4 regions of the Marichromatium sp. AB31 genome follow, and region 1 is predicted to be linked to each of the others. Evidence: predicted binding sites of a transcription regulator. Region 1 holds the regulator's gene; each other region holds the start of a gene.
The links. Region 1 encodes FNR, which switches genes on or off when oxygen is low (the NO sensors DNR and NnrR bind a similar motif). Its sites were predicted from a motif close to TTGATNTANATCAA; they were not measured.
Positions count from the first base shown of each region.

Region 2: a site for FNR is predicted at 3,098-3,111, ahead of EBL84_RS02315 (sulfur globule protein CV3). Genes of this name have one in related genera too.
Region 3: a site for FNR is predicted at 3,676-3,689, ahead of EBL84_RS02860 (ribonucleoside triphosphate reductase). Genes of this name have one in related genera too.
Region 4: a site for FNR is predicted at 3,027-3,040, ahead of EBL84_RS10055 (TIGR01212 family radical SAM protein). Genes of this name have one in related genera too.

Region 1 is NZ_RHFI01000006.1:32,887-38,105, reverse strand. It holds gene EBL84_RS06490 (CTP synthase) at 1-629, opposite strand, end outside; gene EBL84_RS06485 (sulfur globule family protein) at 888-1,301, shown strand; gene EBL84_RS17055 (hypothetical protein) at 1,315-1,563, opposite strand; gene fnr (fumarate/nitrate reduction transcriptional regulator Fnr) at 1,505-2,263, shown strand; gene dnaQ (DNA polymerase III subunit epsilon) at 2,374-3,105, opposite strand; gene rnhA (ribonuclease HI) at 3,112-3,543, opposite strand; gene EBL84_RS06465 (class I SAM-dependent methyltransferase) at 3,536-4,297, opposite strand; gene EBL84_RS06460 (LysM peptidoglycan-binding domain-containing protein) at 4,474-5,219, shown strand, end outside.
Region 2 is NZ_RHFI01000002.1:2,644-7,862, reverse strand. It holds gene EBL84_RS02325 (glutathione peroxidase) at 54-797, opposite strand; gene EBL84_RS02320 (bifunctional diguanylate cyclase/phosphodiesterase) at 1,162-3,069, shown strand; gene EBL84_RS02315 (sulfur globule protein CV3) at 3,306-3,608, shown strand; gene glk (glucokinase) at 3,738-4,727, shown strand; gene EBL84_RS02305 (heavy-metal-associated domain-containing protein) at 4,777-4,977, shown strand; gene EBL84_RS02300 (ion transporter) at 5,101-5,219, shown strand, end outside.
Region 3 is NZ_RHFI01000002.1:122,566-127,784, reverse strand. It holds gene EBL84_RS02875 (septal ring lytic transglycosylase RlpA family protein) at 58-459, shown strand; gene EBL84_RS02870 (anaerobic ribonucleoside-triphosphate reductase activating protein) at 506-1,228, opposite strand; gene nrdD (anaerobic ribonucleoside-triphosphate reductase) at 1,236-1,421, opposite strand; gene EBL84_RS02860 (ribonucleoside triphosphate reductase) at 1,541-3,577, opposite strand; gene miaB (tRNA (N6-isopentenyl adenosine(37)-C2)-methylthiotransferase MiaB) at 3,880-5,211, shown strand; gene EBL84_RS02850 (PhoH family protein) at 5,218-5,219, shown strand, end outside.
Region 4 is NZ_RHFI01000011.1:58,144-63,362, forward strand. It holds gene EBL84_RS10045 (U32 family peptidase) at 1-852, opposite strand, end outside; gene EBL84_RS10050 (peptidase U32 family protein) at 1,001-1,996, opposite strand; gene EBL84_RS10055 (TIGR01212 family radical SAM protein) at 2,017-2,991, opposite strand; gene EBL84_RS10060 (FAD/FMN-binding oxidoreductase) at 3,198-5,219, shown strand, end outside.

The DNA.
Region 1 (5,219 bases):
CGACACAGCAGGATGTCGGGCTGGATGCCGATCGAGCGCAGCTCCTTGACCGAGTGTTGGGTCGGCTTGGTCTTGATCTCGCCGGCGGTGCGGATATAGGGCACCAGGGTGAGATGCATGAACATCGCGTTCTCGCGACCCTCCTCGACGCGCATCTGACGGATCGCCTCGAGGAAGGGCAGCGACTCGATGTCGCCGACGGTGCCGCCGATCTCGACCATCGCGATATCGGCGCCCTCGGCGCCGAGCCGGATGCTCTGCTTGATCTCGTCGGTGATGTGCGGGATGACCTGCACGGTGCGGCCCAGATACTCGCCGCGGCGCTCCTTGCGCAGCACGCTCTCGTAGATCTGGCCGGTGGTGAAGTTGTTGTTGCGACCCATGCGGGTGCGCAGGAAACGCTCATAGTGGCCCAGATCGAGATCGGTCTCGGCCCCATCATCGGTCACGTAGACCTCACCGTGCTGAAACGGGCTCATGGTGCCCGGATCGACGTTGATGTAGGGGTCGAGCTTGATCATCGTGACCTTCAGGCCACGCGCCTCGAGGAGTGCGCCGAGCGATGCCGAGGAAATGCCTTTTCCCAGCGATGAGACAACACCGCCGGTGATGAAAATATACTTTGTCATATGGAAGCAGGAGGGAGTCGAGGGCGGTCGCCCGAATGCCCGGACAAACTACCAAAATCGCGTGCTCGGCTCAATCCGCGGCGCATCATGGGTTGCCGAGCCCGACCCGACGTACACGATTCGCCACCCCGTCGCCTTCACAAAGCCAGGCGTGCCGCGTATATTCCGCTTGCGCCTCGTCTCGCAGACCGACGCGCCCCTCCGCCCCGGCGGGCGGACCACAACGGCTGAAGCATTTCAATAGTCAGGAGTGGCAATATGCATAAGCTTGCGAAAGTGATCGGTATCGCTGCCATCACCGGTACCGCTGCCTTCTCGATGAACACCGCCCAGGCATGGTGGGGCGGCCCCGGCTGGGGTGGCTACGGCCCCGGCTACGGCTCCGGCTGGGGTGACTGGTTCAACGACATGTTCGGAGACGGCTGGGGCGACTTCAACATGAACATGAGCGGCGGCGGGCGCGGCTGGGGCCGCGGGCGCGGCTGGGGCCGTGGCTACGGCTATGGCTACGACTACCCCTACTACGGCGGTTACGGCCCCTACGGCTATGGCGCACCTTACGGCTACGGCGCACCCTACGGCTACGGCGCGCCCTACTACGGTGGCGTCCCCTATGCGCCTTACGGCGCACCGGCCGCGCCGGCAGCCCCTGCGGAGAGCGGCTCCAAGTAATCCGCAGCTGCGCTCAGCGCAGCGCCGACAAGAAGCCGCGCCAGTCCTGGCGCGGTTTTTTTGTGGGTAATCGTCGCCATGACGAGTACGCCGACACGTTAACCGGCTTGTAATCCAGGATGGTTCCGGTTAAAAAAGAAGATATTTGATCCAGATCAATACGACCACTCATTCCGGGTGAGTCGGCGGAAAGGTGTGTTGTCGTGAGCCAGCGAAAAGTGGTTTCGTTAGAGACGATTCGGGTCGCATGCAAGAATTGCACGCTCTCATCCCTGTGTCTGCCCATGGGGCTGACACAGGAGGACGTCGAGCGCCTCGACGACATCGTCAAGCGCACCCGACCGCTCCATCGGGGGGATTTCCTGTTTCGCGACGGAGATCGTTTCCGTTCGCTCTACGTGGTCAAGACCGGCTCGGTGAAGACCTTCGCCCCCAGCCCCGAGGGCGGCGAGCAGGTACTCGGTTTTCACCTGCCCGGCGAGATCATCGGTCTCGACGCCATCGACAAGGATGAGCACGCCTGTTCGGCCAAGGTGCTCGAGACCTCGGCGATCTGCGAGATCCCCTTCCAGCGACTCGAGGAGCTCACCTGCTCCATCCCCAGTCTGCAGCATCAGATGTACCGGCTGCTGAGCAAGGAGATCGGTCACGACACCGACATGCTGCTGCTGCTCGGCAAGAAGAACGCCGAGGAGCGTCTCGCCGCCTTCCTGCTCAGCCTCTCGCAGCGCCTGCACAAACGCGGGCTCTCGCCCTCCGACTTCTATCTCAGCATGTCGCGCCACGAGATCGGCAACTATCTCGGGCTCGCGGTGGAGACCGTCAGCCGGCTGTTCACCCGCTTCCAGGACGACGGCCTGATGCGCGTCGACCGCAAGCACATCGAACTGCTCGACCTGCCCGCGCTCGAGGCGCTGGTCGGCGGCAACGGTCAGGGCCGACGCCAGAACCAGCAGCGCTGAGCGCACTGGAGCGACCGAGTCCGCCTCCCCTCAGGCGCGCGCGGACCGCTCCACTGAGACGCGAGCGGGGGTGAGCGCAACTCACGCCCCGGCACACGGAACACCGCCGCTCAACCCGGCTCGCGCAACCACAGACAGCCCTCGGCACTCGCCTTGTCGATCGCATCGAGCCGCGCCGCATGCGCCCCGAGCGCGCGCTCATCGGCCCGCACCACCCGCAACGGCGGGCGCTCGGCGCTGATCCGGCCGTGCTCCCCGGTCGCGCCCTGAGCGCCCTCGCCCGCCGTCTCGACCTCGCCGAGCCCGAGCTTCACCTGCCCACCGGTCATCGCCAGATAAACATCGGCGAGGATCTCGGCGTCGAGCAGGGCGCCGTGCAGGTCGCGCTGCGAGTTGTCGACGTCGTAGCGCTTGCACAGCGCATCGAGGCTGTTGCGCTGTCCCGGATGGAGGCGGCGCGCCATCATCAGGGTATCGGTGACCGAGCACAGCGCTTCGATGCGCGGCGCCTCCGGCTGCCACAGCCGCAGCTCGTGGTCGAGGAACCCGACATCGAACGCGGCGTTATGGATGATCAGCTCGGCGCCGCGCACATAGTCGAGAAAGGCCTCGGCCACCTCGCCGAAGCGCGGCTTGTCGGCGAGAAAGTCGTTGGTGATGCCGTGCACCTCGACCGCGCCGGCATCGATCTCGCGATCGGGCTGGATATAGCAATGGAAGTTGTTGCGGGTCAGGCGTCGGTCGACCAGCTCCACACAGCCGATCTCGATGATGCGATGCCCGTCCTGCGGGTCGAGACCCGTGGTCTCGGTATCGAGCACGATCTGACGTGTCTGCTGCATGGCCATCTACCTCGGGATACCCTGATTGGCGAGCTGATCGGCGCGTTCGTTGCCGGGGTGGCCGGCATGCCCCTTGACCCAGTGCCAACGCACCTGATGGTCGGCGAGCGCGGCATCGAGCCGCTCCCACAGGTCACGGTTCTTCACCGGCTGGCGACTGGCGGTCCGCCAGCCGTTGCGCTTCCAACGCGGCATCCACTCGCCCACCCCGCGCTTGACGTACTGCGAGTCGGTGGTGATCTCGATCTCGCTCGACCGCCTGAGCGACTCCAGCGCCATGATCACCGCCATCAACTCCATGCGGTTGTTGGTGGTCTCGCGCTCGCCGCCGCAAAGGCTCTTCTCGGCCTCGCCCCAGCACAGCAGCACCCCCCAGCCGCCGGGGCCGGGATTGCCCTTGCAGGCGCCATCGGTATAGGCGTGCACCGCCTCAGACATGTGGATTCCTCCGTGCGGTCGGTTCAACCCGTCCCGGCAACAATTGTCGGCGACCCCGCCACGACGGACGCAGCGGGGTGAGCGTCGACACCCGCTTGACCGCGCGCAGCACATAGACCCCGCCGAGCGCCGGCAGCAGACGCCGCCCCAGGGTCTCGATACGCGGCCCGCCGGGGCCGAGCGCCCGGGTCAGGGGGGGACGGAACATCAGGAACTCGCGCCGTTCGAGCGCAAAACCGAGATCGGACAACCAGGCCTCCATCTGATAATGGGTACGAAAGCGACCGCACCAGGGTGCCGGCCCTCGCGCGCCACGCAGCAGAGCGCGCAAGCCCCAGGTGCTGAGGGCGTTGAAGCCGATGACAATGAGTCGTCCCTCGGGGATCAGGGTACGCTCGGCCTCGCGCAGCACCGCCTGCGGGTCGGGCGAGAAGTCGAGGGTATGGGGCAGGAAGAGCGCGTCGATGCTGTCGGAGGCCAACGGCAACTGCGAGGCCCGTCCGACGATCGCCGGGGCCCGGGCCAGCGGCGGCGGATCGCAGGGCATGGCGATGCGATGCCGGATCCGGCTGGTGGCGAGTGCGTCGCGGAAGCTCTCGGTGACGCCGACCTGCACCAGATAATAGCCGAAGGTGTCATGCAGCAACTGCTGTACGCAGGCGCACTCGAGCCGCGCCAGCTCGGTGCCGAGCGGCGAGCGATACCAGCGCTGGAGTTGGGCGAGCGGGGAGTCTGGCCCCTTGCAAGCAGTCATGCGGCAGCCTCTTCGAGGCGGTCATGGTAACCGCAGCGGCCCCGCGCTGTCGTCTCCTCAGGCGCACCCAATTCCCGACCTCGGGTCTGGAAATCCCCCCCGGGTTTGGCTTATGATGACGCGCGAAAATTCAAAAAATCCTGCTTTACAAACACTTAACGCCTCCCGGGGATTCAATGCCTGATGTTTCACGTCTGGCACGCACGCTGTGCGCGCTGCCCCTGTTGCTCGCGCCCGTCCTCTCGGGCTGCGTCAAGGACTCACCACTCACCCGCGCCGAACAGGACTCGGACGCACGCCCCCAGATCGTCTCGGCCCGCGAATACGGCTTCGTCCGACCCGCGGTCGATATCAGCAGCCTCGAGGCCACCGACAGCGGCAAGGGTCTCGCGACCACCGGCGGCGGTGGCAACCTGTGGACGCGGGTGCGCGCCGGCATGCGGCTGCAAGACCAGCACAACCCGCGGGTCGAGGCGGTCATCGCACGCTTCAAGCGCGATCCGCGCTATCTCACCCGACTCAATGACCGCGCCCGCCCCTATCTGCGCCTGATCGTCGACGAGATCGCACGGCGCGGCCTGCCGATGGAGCTGGCGCTGCTGCCCCAGGTCGAGAGCCGCTACAACCCCGGTGCCACCTCGTCCAAGGCCGCCGCCGGGATCTGGCAGTTCATGCCCTATACCGGACGTGCGATGGGACTGCGCCAGGACCAGTGGTACGACGAGCGGCGCGACGTGCTCGCCTCGACCCGCGCCGCGCTCGACTATCTCGAACAGCTCAACGCCCAGTTCGACGGCGACTGGGCGCTCACCATGGCCGCCTACAACTGTGGCCCCGGCTGCGTGGCCAACGCCGTTGAGCGCAATCGCCGCCAGGGCAAGCCGACCGACTTCTGGTCGCTGCAACTGCCCACCGAGACCCG
Region 2 (5,219 bases), on a different contig from region 1:
TCTGCCGACGCCGGCCGGCGTCGGCAGCTGTGGTCCTCCGGCGTGCTCCCGGATCAGGCGCTGGCGCGCTCCTTGAGCCAGCCCTCGACCGCCTCCGAGCCACCGATCAGCTCACCGTTGACGAACACCTGCGGCACGGTACGGGCGTTGGCCACGGCGCGCAGCGTCTGCTCGGTGTAGTCCTCGTTGAGCACCAGCTCCTCGAAGTCGATGCCGGCGTTGCGCAGGGCCTCCTTGGCCTTGACGCAGAACGGGCAGCCGTCGCGGGTGAACACGCTCACGTCCATCGGCTTGGGCGCGTTCGGGGCGAGGTGGGCGAGCATGGTATCGGCGTCGGAGACCTCGTAGGGGTCGCCTTCGACCTCGGGCTCGATGAACATCTTCTCCACCACGCCGTCGCGTACCAGCATCGAGTAGCGCCAGGAGCGCTTGCCGAAGCCGAGATCGTCCTTCTCGACCAGCATCCCCATGCCCTCGGTGAACTCGCCGTTGCCGTCGGGGATGAACAGCAGGTCATCGGCGTGCTGGGTCTTCTGCCACTCGTTCATCACGAAGGTGTCGTTGACCGAGACGCAGGCCACGGTATCGACCCCGTGCTCCTTGAACATCGGTACCAGCTGGTTGTAGCGCGGCACGTGCGAGGAGGAGCAGGTGGGGGTGAAGGCACCCGGCAGCGAGAACACCACCACGGTCTTACCGGCAAAGATCTCGTCGGTGGTCAGGTCGACCCACTCGTGTCCGCTACGGGTGTGGAAGGTGACCTGAGGAACGCGGCTTCCGGTGCGATCTTGCAACATGTGTCGATTCTCCATGGTTGTCGCTGTGGGATTTGGGTCAAAAGTTCTTGAGCGATCGTCGCGCCCCCGAAGAGGATGGCGTGTCGACGGTGCTAAGATTACGTCCTGATGGCCGATGCGTGAAATGGATAATAAAAATTGATCTGATTGTCTGAGACGATCGTTCGGCTCGGTCTGGCGCACACCTGATCGTGTCTGTTGCCATCCAGACAGCACCGCTCACCCGCTGCGGTTCCGGCGACGCTCGGCGCACACCCACACTTAGGATGCGGCAGTTCCCCCTGTGAACCAAGGGGACTGCCCAAGCGATCGGCCAAGTGTGCGACGATCGGATCCTCCTCGACGGACGCAGGAGTCCCCCAGAATGACAGGTTCCGAGGATCCGAAGGTGCCCGCTCAGGACGAGATGGCACAAGACCTCTATGTACAGGCCAGACGGGCATTGGAGCGCGGCGATTTCGACCGGCTCGGTCGGTTGCTCGGGCAGGGTGAGATTGATCTCACCACGCTGACCGAGGAGCTGCGCATCTATCAGGCTGAGCTCGAGGTGCAGAACGCCGAGCTGCGCGAGGCCCAGGTCGCCTCCGAGCGCATGGCGCAGCGTTACAACACGCTGTTCTCGGCAATGCCGCTGGCGCAGCTGGTGGTCGATGGTAACGGCCTGGTGCTCGATGCCAATGCGCTTGCCGAGCAGCTGTTCGGGCTGGGCAATCGGCATCTGCGTCATCATTTCCTGCAGCGATTGGTGATCCCGCTCGATCGTGAGCGGCTGGCCTCGGCGTTGAGTCGGGCGCGACAGAGCGAGGGCGAGGTGGTCGAGGGGGTGCACTTCCTCGCCGATGGCGGTGATGTCTTCGGTGGCGAGCTGCACATGGCGCGACTGGCCGTCGACGCCGACGAGCCGTCGCAGTTCGTTTGCGCGGTGCTCGATCTGAGCAAGCTGCTGCGCCAGCAGGATGCGCTGCGCCGCTCCGAGGAGAAGCTCGAGTTCCTCGCCCATCACGACACCCTCACCCACCTGCCCAATCGCACCCTGCTCAACGACCGGCTCGCCCAGGGGGTGAGTCGCGCCCACCGTCATCATGGGGTGATGGCGGTGCTGTTCGTCGATCTCGACCGCTTCAAGATCATCAACGACCGCTATGGTCATGGCGCCGGCGACGAGCTGCTGCGCGAGGTGGCCGAGCGGATGCAAGGCCAGCTGCGCGACAGCGACACCCTGGCGCGGGTCGGCGGCGACGAGTTCGTGGTGTTGCTCGAGGACGCCGACTGCGCGCGGCGCGCCGGACGGGTGGCCAACCGGTTGCTGCAGGTCTTCGGCCCGCCCTTCCAGGTCGGCAGGGAACGCTTCCAGGTCAGCGCCAGCATCGGCATCAGCCTCTATCCGGTCGATGGCACCGATCCGGACACCCTGCTCAGGCACGCCGACATCGCCATGTACGAGGCCAAGTCGCGCGGGCGCAACGACTTCCAGTTCTTCCATGCCGACATGGCCGGCGGCGTGGTCGCGCAGCTCGAGCTGGTGCACGCGCTGCGCGGCGCGCTGCGCCGGCACGAGTTCGTGCTCTATTTCCAACCCCAGATCGATCTCGGCAGCGGTCGCCTGCTCGGGGTGGAGGCGCTGCTGCGCTGGCACCACTCCCGTCAGGGCCTGTTGCCGCCGGCGCGCTTCATCGCCCTGGCCGAGGAGATCGGCGTGCTCGGCGAGGTCGGCGACTGGGTGCTGGAGACGGCCTGCGCCCAGCTCGCCGCCTGGCGCAACAGCGGGCTGGAGGTGCCGCGCATGGCCGTCAATCTGGTGTTGCAGCAGCTCGAGCAGGCGCATTTCGTCGAGCGTGTCGAGGGGGTGTTGCAGCGCTATCAGCTGTCGCCCGGGGCGTTGCAGCTGGAGGTCACCGAGGCGATGCTGATGCGTCAGGCCGAGCGCGCGCTGGCGCACCTGCATGCGCTGCGCGCGCTCGGCGTCGGCATCGCGGTCGATGACTTCGGTACCGGCTACTCCTCGCTCGGGCGCATCCATCGACTGCCGATCGACCAGCTCAAGATCGATCGCTCCTTCGTCGGTGACATCGGTCGTGACTCGGCCGACGAGACCACGGTGCGCTCCATCATCGGTCTCGGCAAGACCCTGGGCCTGGAGGTGCTCGCCGAGGGGATCGAGTGCGACGACCAGGTGCTCTTCCTGGCGCGCGAGGGTTGTCGGGCGGGGCAGGGATTTCTCTACGGACGGCCGGTCTCGGCGCGCGAGATCCTCGAGACCTATGGCCGTTGATCCTCGTGCAGTTGAATATTAGCGAATATTGATTGACGTCAACGCTGTCGTCTCGGGCGCGGCCTAGGCTAGCCCCGAGGACGGCCTCAGGCGACGTCCTCCGGCCCTTGGCCAGGGATGACGCCTGGGCCGGGTCCACGGGTCGCGGTTCCCTGTCGCGACCGCGCCGCCTGCCCCAGGGACGGGGGCCGGTGGCGTTTCCCTGAATCATCTATGGGAGTTGAGCGATGACGCGCATGAAACGACTGATGCTTGCAGCCACCGTCGCGGGTGTCTCCGCGCTCGGTTCCATGTCCGCCAACGCCTTCTGGGGCTGGGGGCCGTTCGGGATGTTCCCGGGTGGCTGGGGCGGTCCCTGGGGTGGCCCCTGGTATGGCGGCGCGCCTTATTACGGCTATCACCATCCCTATGGCTACGGCTATCCCTATCACGCCCCCTATGGCGCCTGGGGTGCCCCCTACGGTTGGGGCGCGCCGGTCTACGGTCAGCCCTACTACGGCTACCCCGCCGCCAACCAGCCGACGGCCAGCAACGACTGAGTCAGCCCGTGCGCCCCGCCCGCCGGCGGGGCGCTGTCATCGTCGCCCGCGCGGCTGCTATCATCCCCGCCACACGCACCGACGGCGGTCCCGCCAGGCCGCCGTCCGCACCCTGTGGAGGTCTGCGCCATGCGCATCCTGGTGGGGGACATCGGGGGCACCAAGACGGCGCTCGCCATCGCCGCGCCGGACGCCGGCGGTGGTCTCGTGCTGCACCATCCCGAACGCTATCCGAGTGCCGAGCATGCGGGGCTCGAGTCGATCGTGCGCCATTATCTGGTCACGCACGCGGTCTCCTGCAGCGGTGCGGCGTTCGCCATCGCCGGCCCGGTGTCGGGGCGCCGCAGCCAGGTCACCAACCTGACCTGGCAGATCGACGCCGATGCCCTCGAGCGGGCGCTCGGTCTCTCGCGAGTGTTGTTGCTCAACGACCTCGAGGCGGTGGCCTGGGGAATCGCGGCGCTGGCGCCGGAGGATGTCTGCGAGCTCCAGCCGGGTGAGCCCGGGGCCGTCGGCAACCGCTGCGTGATCGCCGCCGGGACCGGGCTCGGCGAGGCCGGTCTGTTCTGGGACGGACATCGCCATCATCCCTTCGCCACCGAGGGCGGGCACGCCGAGTTCGCCGCGACCGATGCCCGTGAATGGGCGCTGCGTGAATTCCTCCGGCGCCGTCACGCCCGGGTGAGCTGGGAGCGGCTGGTCTCCGGGATGGGCATCAGCGCCCTCCACGCCTTCTGTTGCGAGTACGCCGGCGGGCGGTCACCGCAACCCGTGCTCGAGCCGGCCGCGGTCGCCGCCGGCGCGCGCGAGGGCGATGCCCGCTGTGTCGAGACGATGGCGCTGTTCTTCCGTCTCTATGGACGCGAGGCCGGCGACCTGGCGCTCAAGCAGATGGCGCTCGGCGGGGTCTATCTCGGCGGCGGCATCGCCCCGCGCAACCTCGAGGCGCTGCGTGCCAGCGCCTTCCTCGATGGCTTTCTCGACAAGGGGCGGATGCGCGGGTTGATGACGCGCATGCCGGTGCGGGTGATCCTGCAGCCGCAGGTGGCGCTGCTCGGTGCGGCGCGCGCCTGGCAGGATGATCAGTCGCCCGGGCGGCCCGTCGTGGCAGCCGGGTGAGGTCAACGACGAGTGCGCGCCGCGAGCGCGCGTCACAGGAGAACAACCTTTGAGCCAGCAACTGAAGATCACCGGGATGAGCTGTCAGCACTGCGAGCGTCGCGTCCGCGAGGCGCTGGTCGCGGTCGCCGGGGTCGAGTCGGTGAGCATCGACCTCGCGGCCGGTCGCGCGCGGGTGGAGGGCGCGGTCGAGTCCGCCACCCTGATCGCCGCCGTGGAGGCTGCCGGCTACCAGGCCGAGCCCTGCTGAGTGCGCTCATCCGCGCGCCCGCCCGGGGCGCGCATCCTGCGCTAACACGTCTTTCAATACGCCCTCGCCAGTTCGTGCCGGCGGGGGCGTCGTTCGTCATGGAGAACCTGGAGAATCTGTCGTATGTCGAGTCGTGAACGGATCGGTGCCTGGATCGAGTCCGATCCCGTCCAGCGCGTGATCATCGCGCTGATCGTCCTCAACGCCGTCACCCTGGGGTTGCAGACCTCGCCGGCGTTGGT
Region 3 (5,219 bases), on a different contig from region 1:
TGGGGCGAGACAGCAGGCGGAGGAAGGCTTTTGAACAGCAGATGGATTGGCGCGTTGGTGGCGCTGCCCCTGGCGTGCGCCGGGGCGCTGGTCGAGGCGAGCGTGAGCGAGGGGGTTGCGTCCTATTATGCCGATCGTTTCAACGGCCGGCTCACCGCGAGTGGGGTGCGGTTCGACATGCATGCCTTGACCGCGGCACATCGGACCCTGCCGTTCGGCACCCGGGTGCGGGTCAAGAACAAGGACAATGGTCGGTCGGTGGTGGTCACCATCAATGATCGGGGACCCTATATCGATGGGCGGTCGATCGATCTCTCGAAGGGCGCGGCCAAGGCGCTCGGCATGCTGCACACCGGACTGGCGCGGGTCGAGCTGCGGATCCTCGATGTCGACGAACCGGTCACGCCCTCGGGACAGACGGTGGCCGAGGCGCAGGCGGTGCTGATGGCGCTGTTCTGATCGAGCCGCTGCGACGCCTCCCGGCGGCGCCGGGGCGGCGTCGCGATCAGTATCCCGCGCCGCGCAGCTCGAAGCGCTCGAAGCGCTCGGTGGGGAGTTTGGTGACGAGCTGGCGCAGGGCGGTGGCGGGCAGTTCGCGCAGCCCCGGGTCGAGGCTCAGGGTCGCGTCGCAGCGCTGCAGACAGTAGTCGCGCACGCCGGCCTCGGCGAGTGCCGTGACCAGGGGGGCGAGTTGCTCCAGGCCCCAGCCCGGCGGGACCGTGGTGCGGACCTCCAGTGCCACCTCGGAGGCGAGCAGCAGTGCGAGACTCTCCCACGCCGGTTCGCCCGAGCCGATCACCCCGGTGAGCGCCGGGTAGTCGTCGGCGAGCGCCTTGATGTCGAGCGCGACCCAGTCGACCAGCGGCAGGATCCGCCGCAGTCGTTGCGGGTAGGCGCCGCCGGTGTGCAGCCCGACCTTGAAGCCGAGCGCGCGTGCGGCGCGCATCGCCGCGCCGAGCGCGCCCTGCACGGTCGGCTCGCCGCCGCTGAACACCACCGCGTCGAGCAGTCCTCGGCGATCCTCCAGGAAGCCCATCACCTGGTCCCAGGCAATCGTCTCCCCGTCGCCCGCGTCCTGCTCGAGCAGGTGGCCGTTGTGACAGTAGCGACAGCGCCAGGGGCAGCCCTGACAGTAGATCACCGCAGCCAGCTCACCCGGGTAGTCGATGGTGGTCAGCGGGGTCAGGCCGCCGACGCGCAGCGCGTCGGCTTCGGCTCGGTCGTGCATGCCGGGGTCAGGCCGCGGCGCGCTCACTGTCCTTGCGATCGGTGGGGTTCTCGGTGAAGTAGCGACGCTGGGCGTGCTCGGCGCGCTTGCCGCCGTTGAACGCCGAGACCGGACGGTGATAGCCCATCACGCGGGTCCAGACCTCGCACTGAGTGCGCTCTTCGGGCTTGAGTTCGATGTTGGTGTCGGTCATTGCGTGGCTCCTTGGTCGATGCGGTTGCAAGTGGCCCTTGCGGGCTTGTTCGGGTCGATGCCGCGCCCCCGCCGGGGGCGCGGCGTCCGCCGTGAGGCGGGGATGAGCTGAGCGGCGGCTTAGCAGCTGCAGGCCTGGCTGGCGCGCTTGTGGGCGATCAGCTCCTCGTCGCACAGCGGGCAGAACTCGTGCTCGCCGGAGATATAGCCGTGCTTGGGGCAGATCGAGAACACCGGGGTGATGGTGATGTAGGGCAGACGGAAGTTCTCCAGCGCGCGGCGCACCAGACGCTTGCAGGCGTCGGTCGAGGAGATCTGCTCGGCCATGTAGAGGTGCAGCACGGTGCCGCCGGTGTACTTGCTCTGCAGCGCTTCCTGCTTGTCCAGTGCCTCGAAGGGATCGTCGGTGTAGCCGACCGGCAGCTGCGAGCTGTTGGTGTAGTAGGGCGTCTCCTCGGTGCCGGCCTGGATGATCGCCGGGTAGCGCTTCTTGTCCTCGCGGGCGAAGCGATAGGTGGTGCCCTCGGCCGGCGTCGCCTCGAGGTTGTACATGCTGCCGGTGCTCTCTTGGAACTCGACCATGCGGGCGCGCACGTGGTCGATGAGACGGCAGGCGAGGGCATGACCCTGCGGCGTGGTGATGTCCTCGGCGTCCTTGGTGAAGTTGCGCACCATCTCGTTGATGCCGTTCACGCCGATGGTGGAGAAGTGATTGCGCAGGGTGCCGAGATAGCGCTTGGTGTAGGGGAAGAGCCCGGCGTCCATGTGACGCTGGATCACCTTGCGCTTGATCTCGAGGCTGTTGCGGGCGATCTCGAGCAGCTCGTCGAGACGTGCGAGCAGGCCCTGCTCGTCACCCTGATGGGTGTGACCGAGCCGCGCGCAGTTGATGGTGACGACGCCGAGCGAGCCGGTCTGCTCGGCCGAGCCGAACAGGCCGTTGCCGCGCTTGAGCAGTTCGCGCAGGTCGAGCTGCAGACGGCAGCACATCGAGCGCACCATGTTCGGCGAGAGCTCGGAGTTGATGAAGTTCTGGAAGTAGGGCAGGCCGTACTTCGCGGTCATCTCGAACAGTCGCTCGGCGTTCTCGCTCTCCCACGGGAAGTCCGGGGTGATGTTGTAGGTCGGGATCGGGAAGGTGAAGATCCGGCCCTTGGCATCGCCCTCGGTCATGACCTCGATGTAGGCACGATTGATCATGTCCATCTCGGTCTGCAGCTCACCGTAGGTGAACGGCTGCTCCTCGCCGCCGATCACCGGCACCTGCTCGCGCAGGTCCTCGGGGCACACCCAGTCGAAGGTGAGGTTGGTGAAGGGCGTCTGGGTGCCCCAGCGCGAGGGCACGTTGAGGTTGTAGATCAGTTCCTGGATGTACTGACGCACCTGCGCGTAATCGAGCCCGTCGACCCGCACATAGGGGGCCATGTAGGTGTCGAAGCTGGAGAACGCCTGGGCGCCGGCCCACTCGTTCTGCAGGGTGCCGAGGAAGTTGACGATCTGGCCGATGGCGCTCGACATGTGCTTGGGCGGCGCCGCCTCGACCCGGCCGGGCACGCCGTTGAGGCCCTCGGTGAGCAGGGTGCGCAGCGACCAGCCGGCGCAGTAGCCCGAGAGCATGTCGAGGTCGTGGATGTGCAGGTCGCCGTCGCGGTGGGCCTGGCCGATCTCGGGCGGGTAGACGTGGTTGAGCCAATAGTTGGCGATCATCTTGCCCGAGGTGTTGAGGATCAGCCCGCCGAGCGAGTAGCCCTGGTTGGCGTTGGCCGAGACGCGCCAGTCGGAGCGGTCGAGATATTCGTTGATCGAGCTGCCGACGTCGACCAGGGTGCGGCTGTCGTCGCGCAGCTTCTTGTGCTGCTCGCGATAGACGATGTAGGCACGCGCGGTCTCGAAGTGGTTGGCGCTGATCAGGGTCTGCTCGATGATGTCCTGGATGCCCTCGATATCGGGGCTGCGACCGTCGTTGCTGCGGTGTGCCAGCACCTTGATCACCTGAGCGGTGAGCAGCCGCGCCTCGGCGGCGTCGAACTCGCCACTGGCCTGGCCGGCGCGCAGGATCGCCGACTCGATCTTGGACACATCGAAACGCACCTCCGTGCCGTCACGCTTGAGCGCGCGGGTAGGGATCGAGGGGAGGTCGGTCTGCGTCGTGTCCATGAAAAGCGGTCTCTCTGGTGGTTGGCACAAGATATTGTGGCGCGAACTATAGCGCCAACAAGATGATGTGTATAGCTCTCTTGTCGTTTTTGTTTTTATTGATTTGCATCAATATTTTTGGGTTGCTTTTCTGACGGCTTTTGACAATTGGACAGTCTCTGTTCAGTGTTGCTTGCTTGACAGCTGTGCCCTTAATGCGCACAGTTCTTGGTTTCCTGTCATTTTCGGCCCAAGGTCCGGAGTCTCGTTTCCGGTCCATGTCGTCGCCGCGTTCGCGGCCCCGGCGCAACCCACAGACGGCCATGCATCGCAAGCTCTACATACAGACCTACGGCTGCCAGATGAACGAGCACGACTCCGCGCGCATCGCGGATCTGCTGCGTGTCTCCGCTGGCATGGAGCTCGTCGAGCGTCCCGAGGACGCCGATGTGCTGCTGCTCAACACCTGCTCGATCCGCGAGAAGGCGCAGGAGAAGGTCTTCTCCCAGCTCGGACGCTGGCGCCCCTGGAAGACGCGACGCCCCGAGCTGGTGATCGGCGTCGGTGGCTGCGTGGCCAGTCAGGAGGGCGAGGCGCTGCGTGAGCGCGCGCCCTTCGTCGACCTGGTGTTCGGCCCCCAGACCCTGCACCGGTTGCCGCAGATGCTGCGCGCGCTGGACGCGGGTGAGCCGCCACAGGTCGATGTCTCCTTCCCCGAGATCGAGAAGTTCGACCGCCTGCCGGCGCCGAGCGTCTCCGGGCCGAGCGCCTTCGTCTCGGTGATGGAGGGGTGCTCGAAGTACTGTACCTATTGCGTGGTGCCCTACACCCGCGGCGAGGAGATCAGTCGTCCGTTCGACGACGTGATCGCCGAGGTCGCCGGGCTGGCCGAGCGTGGGGTACGCGAGGTCAATCTGCTGGGGCAGAACGTCAACGCCTATCAGGGACCGATGCACGAGCCGGCCGGTGAGTGCGCCGACCTGGCGCTGCTGGTCCATTATGTCGCGGCGATCGATGGCATCGAGCGCATCCGCTTCACCACCAGCCACCCGCTGGCCTTCTCCGATGCGCTGATCGAGGCCTTCGCCGAGGTGCCGCAGCTGGTCGATTTCCTTCACCTGCCGGTGCAATCGGGTTCCGATCGGGTGCTCGAGGCGATGAAGCGCGGCCATACCGCGAGCGAGTATCGCGACAAGATCGCGCGGCTGCGCGCGGTGCGCCCCGATATCTGCATCTCCTCGGACTTCATCGTCGGCTTCCCCGGCGAGACCGAGGCGGACTTCGACGCGACCCTGGCGCTGGTCGACGAGATCGGCTTCGACCACAGCTACAGCTTCATCTACAGCCGGCGGCCCGGGACACCGGCGGCCGACTACCCGGACGATGTCCCGCTGGAGGTCAAGAAACACCGCCTGGAGCGCCTCCAGCGGCGCATCGACACCAATGCCCAGCGCATCAGCCGACAGATGGTCGGCACGGTGCAGCGGGTGCTGGTCGAGGGACCCTCGCGCAAGGATCCCTTCCAGCTCGCCGGCCGTACCGAGAACAATCGGGTGGTCAACTTCACCGGGGACCCGGCGCTGATCGGCGACTTCGTCGACCTGATCATCACCGAGGCCCTGCCCAATTCACTGCGTGGGCGTCTGGACGTCTAGGATCGCTT
Region 4 (5,219 bases), on a different contig from region 1:
GTACTCGCGTAGCTTGGCCAGGCCTTCGCCATGGCTCATGTCACCACGCAGACAGGCGTCGAACACGGCGATGATGTCGCTGGTGTGGCGCGACTGCGGGCTGATGCGCAGCAGCTCGACGCCGAGCGCGGTGACCTCGTCGAGCGCGCCGAGCAGGGTGTGGGTGCTCGCCGACTGGGTCTGGATGCCGTTGAGGGTGAGGAAGTGATCGCCCTCCTGGGTGTCGATGGTCAGTCCGTCGGGGTAGTCGATGCAGCAGAACTGGCAGTCGTCCTTGGCGAGATCGCGGTTGTAGGCGGTGAAGCAGCGTGCCGAGTAGGCCAGCGGCAGCCGGCCGAAGGCGAACAGCTCGCACTCGACGCCCTCGGGGCGGGTTGCGATCAGTGCGCGCGCGGTGTCGCGACCGAGTTCGACCGGCAGCACCCAGCGCTTGAGTCCGTGGCGGGCGAGAAAGGCCAGGGTGCGATCGTTGTAGAGGTTGATCGAGTGACCGGCGACGAAGGGGTGGCCGTCGAGATACTCCAGCGCGCCGAGATCGTTGGCCTCGACCAGGAAGCGCCGGTCGGAGCAGAGTCGCTCCAGGGTCTTGAGTTCGCCGTCGGACTCGATCAGCGCCAGGGTCGAGATCACCGGCTCCTTGCCGGCGGCGGCGACGCGCTCGGCCAGCTCCCAGTAGTCCTCGGGACGCAGCAGGCGGCGCTTGGAGCAGATGGTCTCACCGAGATAGATGGTCGCCACCGGGGTCTCGAGCATCTCGGCGTAGAAGTCCATCACCTGTTCGCGCGGCCAATGGTAGAGCAGGGGGCCGAGCGAGAGACGGGGGCGCTGGTTTGGCGTGTGCTGGGGTTGCATGGCTATCGGGTGTCAGTGGGGCTGTTGGGATGGATTGACCGGGGCGGCGATCGTCGTCACGCCCCCGGCTGTGTCCGTTCGGGTCTGGCGGCCGGGGAGCGACGCGTCGACCGGAGCGTGGTGACGCGCCGCCGATTCCCGGTGATCGCTAGTGCCACTGGCGGTGGTAGGGGCCGAGCGTGGTCTGGGTGCCCTCGGAGACCTGAGCCAGTGCCGCCCGCCAGTCGTCGCGCGGGCGGAAGTTCTGGGGGTCGCGGCGGCAGGCGTCGATCGCCTCGCGCCATACCCGGGTGACCTGGGTGACGTAGCGGGTGCTGCGCTGGCGTCCCTCGATCTTTATCGCGCTCACCCCGGAGGCGATGATATCGGGGAGGATCTCCATGGTGTTGAGGCTGGTCGGCTCCTCGATGGCATAGCGCAGCTTGCCGTTGACCTGATAGCGACCCTTGCAGATGGTCGGATAGCCGGCCGGCTCGCCGTGACCGCGGCGTTCGAGCAGCACCCCGCCGAGGCGCGTCTCCTGGCCCTCGGCGGTGTCGATCCACTCGACGTGGGAAGCCGGCGAGCAGGCGCCGAAGGTATTGGGCGACTGGCCGGTGGCATAGGAGGAGAGCAGGCAGCGGCCCTCGACCATCACGCACAGGCTGCCGAAGCCGAAGATCTCGACCGGTACGTCGCAGCGTTCGATCAGGTGTGCGACCTGGGCGAGCGAGAGCACGCGCGGCACCACCACGCGCTTGATACCGAACTGGCGGTGCATGAAGTTGATCGCCGCCGGGTTGGTCGCCGAGCCCTGCACCGAGAGGTGCAGGTTGAGCTGCGGGTGCGTGTTGGCGGCATAGTCGAGCACGCCCATGTCGGCGGCGATCATGGCGTCGACGCCGAGATCGGCGGCGCGGTCGACCGCCGCGCTCCAGCGCTCCCAGCCATTCGGTTGGGCATAGGTATTGACGGCGACCAGCACCTTGACGTTGCGATCGTGCGCGTAGCGCAGGCCGTCACGGATCTGCTTGTCGCCGAAGTTCAGGCCGGCGAAGTGACGGGCGTTGGTATCGTCGCGAAAACCGATGTAGACGGCGTTGGCGCCGTTGTCGACGGCGGCCTTCAGCGCCGGCAGGTTGCCGGCGGGACAGACGAGTTCCATGGTGGATGGTCTCCAGCGAGTCAGGCGGTACTTGCAAGTTTGCGGCAGGACGAGGGCGTGATCAGGTCACCCTGTCGGGTGCCGCGCCGATACAGCTCGGCTTCGATGCCGTTGAGCACGGCCCATTTCTGGCTACACCAGTCGGGGGCGAGCAGGATATCGCGCGAGGCGGTGCCGGTGACCCGGTGGAAGGTCACCTCGGGCGGGGTGCGCTCGATGATGTCGGCGCAGGTGTCGACGTAGTCCTCCAGCGCGAGCGGCTGGTAGTGACCGCGTCGCCAGTCGACCGCCAGGCGGGTGTGGCGCACGACGTGGAGGGCGTGCAGCTTGAGTCCTTCGACACCGACGCCGAGCACGCGCTCGAGGCTCTCGATGGCGTGGTTGCGTCCCTCGCCGGGGAGACCGACGATGAGATGGGCGCAGACCGGGATGCCGCGGCGGTGTGCTGCCTGCACCGCGCGCTGGTAGTCGGCGAAGGTGTGACCGCGGTTGACGCGCTCGAGGGTGCGATCATCGGCCGACTGCAGTCCGAGTTCGAGCCAGATCTCCTTGCCGCGGGCGCGATAGCGCGCGAGCAGGTCGAGCACCGCCTCGGGCACGCAGTCGGGGCGGGTGCCGATCGACAGCCCGATGACATCGGGGTGGACGAGCGCGCTGTCGTAGCGCTCGCGCAGCGCGTCGATCGGGTCGTAGGTATTGGTGTAGGCCTGGAAGTAGGCCATGAAGCGGCGCGCCCCGGTGCGCTTGGCGAGCACGGTGCGGCCCGACTCGATCTGCTCGGCGATCGAGGGCGGCTCCTTGGCGTTGGGGCTGAAGGAGACGTTGTTGCAGAAGGTACAGCCGCCCCGGCCCTTGGTGCCGTCGCGGTTGGGGCAGGTGAAACCCGCGTTGAGGGCGAGTTTGTGCACCCGCTGACCATAGCGGTTCAGCAGATACTGTCCAAAGGTATTGACGCGATCGCTGAGGATGCGCTGTTGAGCTTGGGGCGGGGGCATCCGACTAAAGCTAACCGTGCTCGATGAATAACCGTTTGATCCAGATCAACGAATGGGCAATCCGGGATCCGGGGCGAAGGCCGACGCGGTGGTCGGGATCTGGGGCGGAGGCTGACCCCTGACAATCTCGGGGGCATGTTCGGGCCAGCTTTGCAGTACCATTTTGTAGTAATGCAAGAAAAACCCAATTCAAGAACTGGAACTTCATGATAGCCGAATCCCAGCCCCGCATCCGCGAGATCCCCTACAACTACACCTCGTACTCCGACCGCGAGATTGTCATCCGGTTTCTCGGCGAGCCCATGTGGCGGCTGATCGAGTCGCTGCGGGGGAGTCGACGGACCGGGCGATCGGCGCGGATGCTGTTCGAGGTGTTGGGCGACATGTGGGTGGTCTCGCGCAATCCCTATCTGCAGGAGGATCTGCTCGAGAATCTCGATCGTCGTCAGCTGCTGCTGCAGGCGATGCGTCACCGGCTCGATCAGTTCGAACAGCGACTCAACGACAATCAGCGTGCTGCCGAGCTGCTGGAGGCGGCGCGCGGTGCGGTCGCCCGGCTCGAGGACTGGTTCACCCAGGAGACGGCCCATCGCGACCGCTTGCGCAAGGCGCTTGCCGGCATCACCCACCCCGACAACCTCGACTTCGGCGGGCTGGCGCGGGTCTCGCACGCCACCGATGCCACCGACTGGCGCGTCGAGCTGCCCTTCGTGGTGATCTCCCCCGACAGCGAGGCCGAGGTCGCCGCCATCGTGCGCGCCTGCATCGACTGCGGTCTGTCGCTGATCCCGCGCGGTGGCGGCACCGGCTATACCGGTTCGGCGGTGCCGCTGCATCAGCACACCGCGGTGATCAACACCGAGAAGCTCGAGTCGCTCTCGGGCGTCGAGCGAATCGAGTTGCCCGGGGTCGAGGGCCGGGTGCCGACGGTGCGCTGCGGCGCCGGCGTAGTCACCCGGCGGGTCTCGGACCTGGCCGACAGCAACGGCCTGGCCTTCGCCGTCGACCCGACCTCGCAGGACGCCTCCTGCATCGGCGGCAACATCGCGATGAACGCCGGCGGCAAGAAGGCGGTGCTGTGGGGCACCGCGCTCGACAACCTCGCCTCGTGGCGGATGGTCACCCCGGATGCGCAGTGGCTCGAGATCGAGCGGCTCGATCACAACCTCGGGCGCATCCACGATCAGGCGCTGGTGCGCTTCCGTGTCTCGCGCTACGACACCGACGGGCGCACCCCGGTCGGTGAGCCCGAGATCCTGGAGATGCCCGGCGCCTCGTTCCGCAAGGTCGGGCTGGGTAAGGACGTCACCGACAAGTTCCTCTCCGGCCTCCCGGGGGTGCAGAAGGAGGGCTGCGACGGGCTGATCACCTCGGCGCGTTTCATCCTCCACCGCATGCCCGATCACGTGCGCACCGTGTGCATGGAGTTCTTCGGCACCGATCTCGATCTCGCGGTGCCGGCGATCGTCGAGATCAAGGACTATATCGAGTCCTTGCCCGAGGTGCTGGTCGCCGGGCTCGAGCACCTCGACGAGCGCTATGTGCGCGCCGTCGACTACAGCACCAAGGCCTCGCGCCGCGAGTTGCCGAAGATGGTGTTGATCGCCGATCTGGTCAGCGACGACGAGGCCGCGCTCGATGCCGCCGCGGCACGGGTGGTGGAGCTGGTGGGGGCGCGCGACGGCGAGGGCTTCATCGCCGTCAGCCCCGAGGCGCGCAAGCGTTTCTGGCTCGATCGCGCGCGCACCGCGGCGATCTCGCGCCACACCAACGCCTTCAAGATCAACGAGGACGTGGTCATCCCGCTCGATCGGCTCTCCGATTACAGCCGGGGCATCGAGCGGATCAACATCGAGCAGTCGATCCGCAACAAGGACGCGATCATGGCCGCGGTGCTCGACTACCTCGGCAGCGGACTGGAGGAGGCGCGGCGTGCCGGCGACTACGAGGTCTCGGAGGAGGACGTCGCCATCCTCGCGGCCAAGCGCGATGCCGCGCGCGAGGTGCTGGAGACGGCACGGGCGCGCTGGCGCGCGATCCTCGAACACCTCGAGGCCCCGGCCGCCGAACATCTCGAACTGCTTCACGAGAAGGAACGCGCGCGGGTGCGTGAAGGCGACACCCTGTTGGCGATGATGCTGCGTCGCGACCTGCGTCAGTCCTATGTCCGCGAGGTCGCCGCGCAGCTCAATGAGATCTTCTCCGGCAAGGACCTGGAGCGGGTGCGC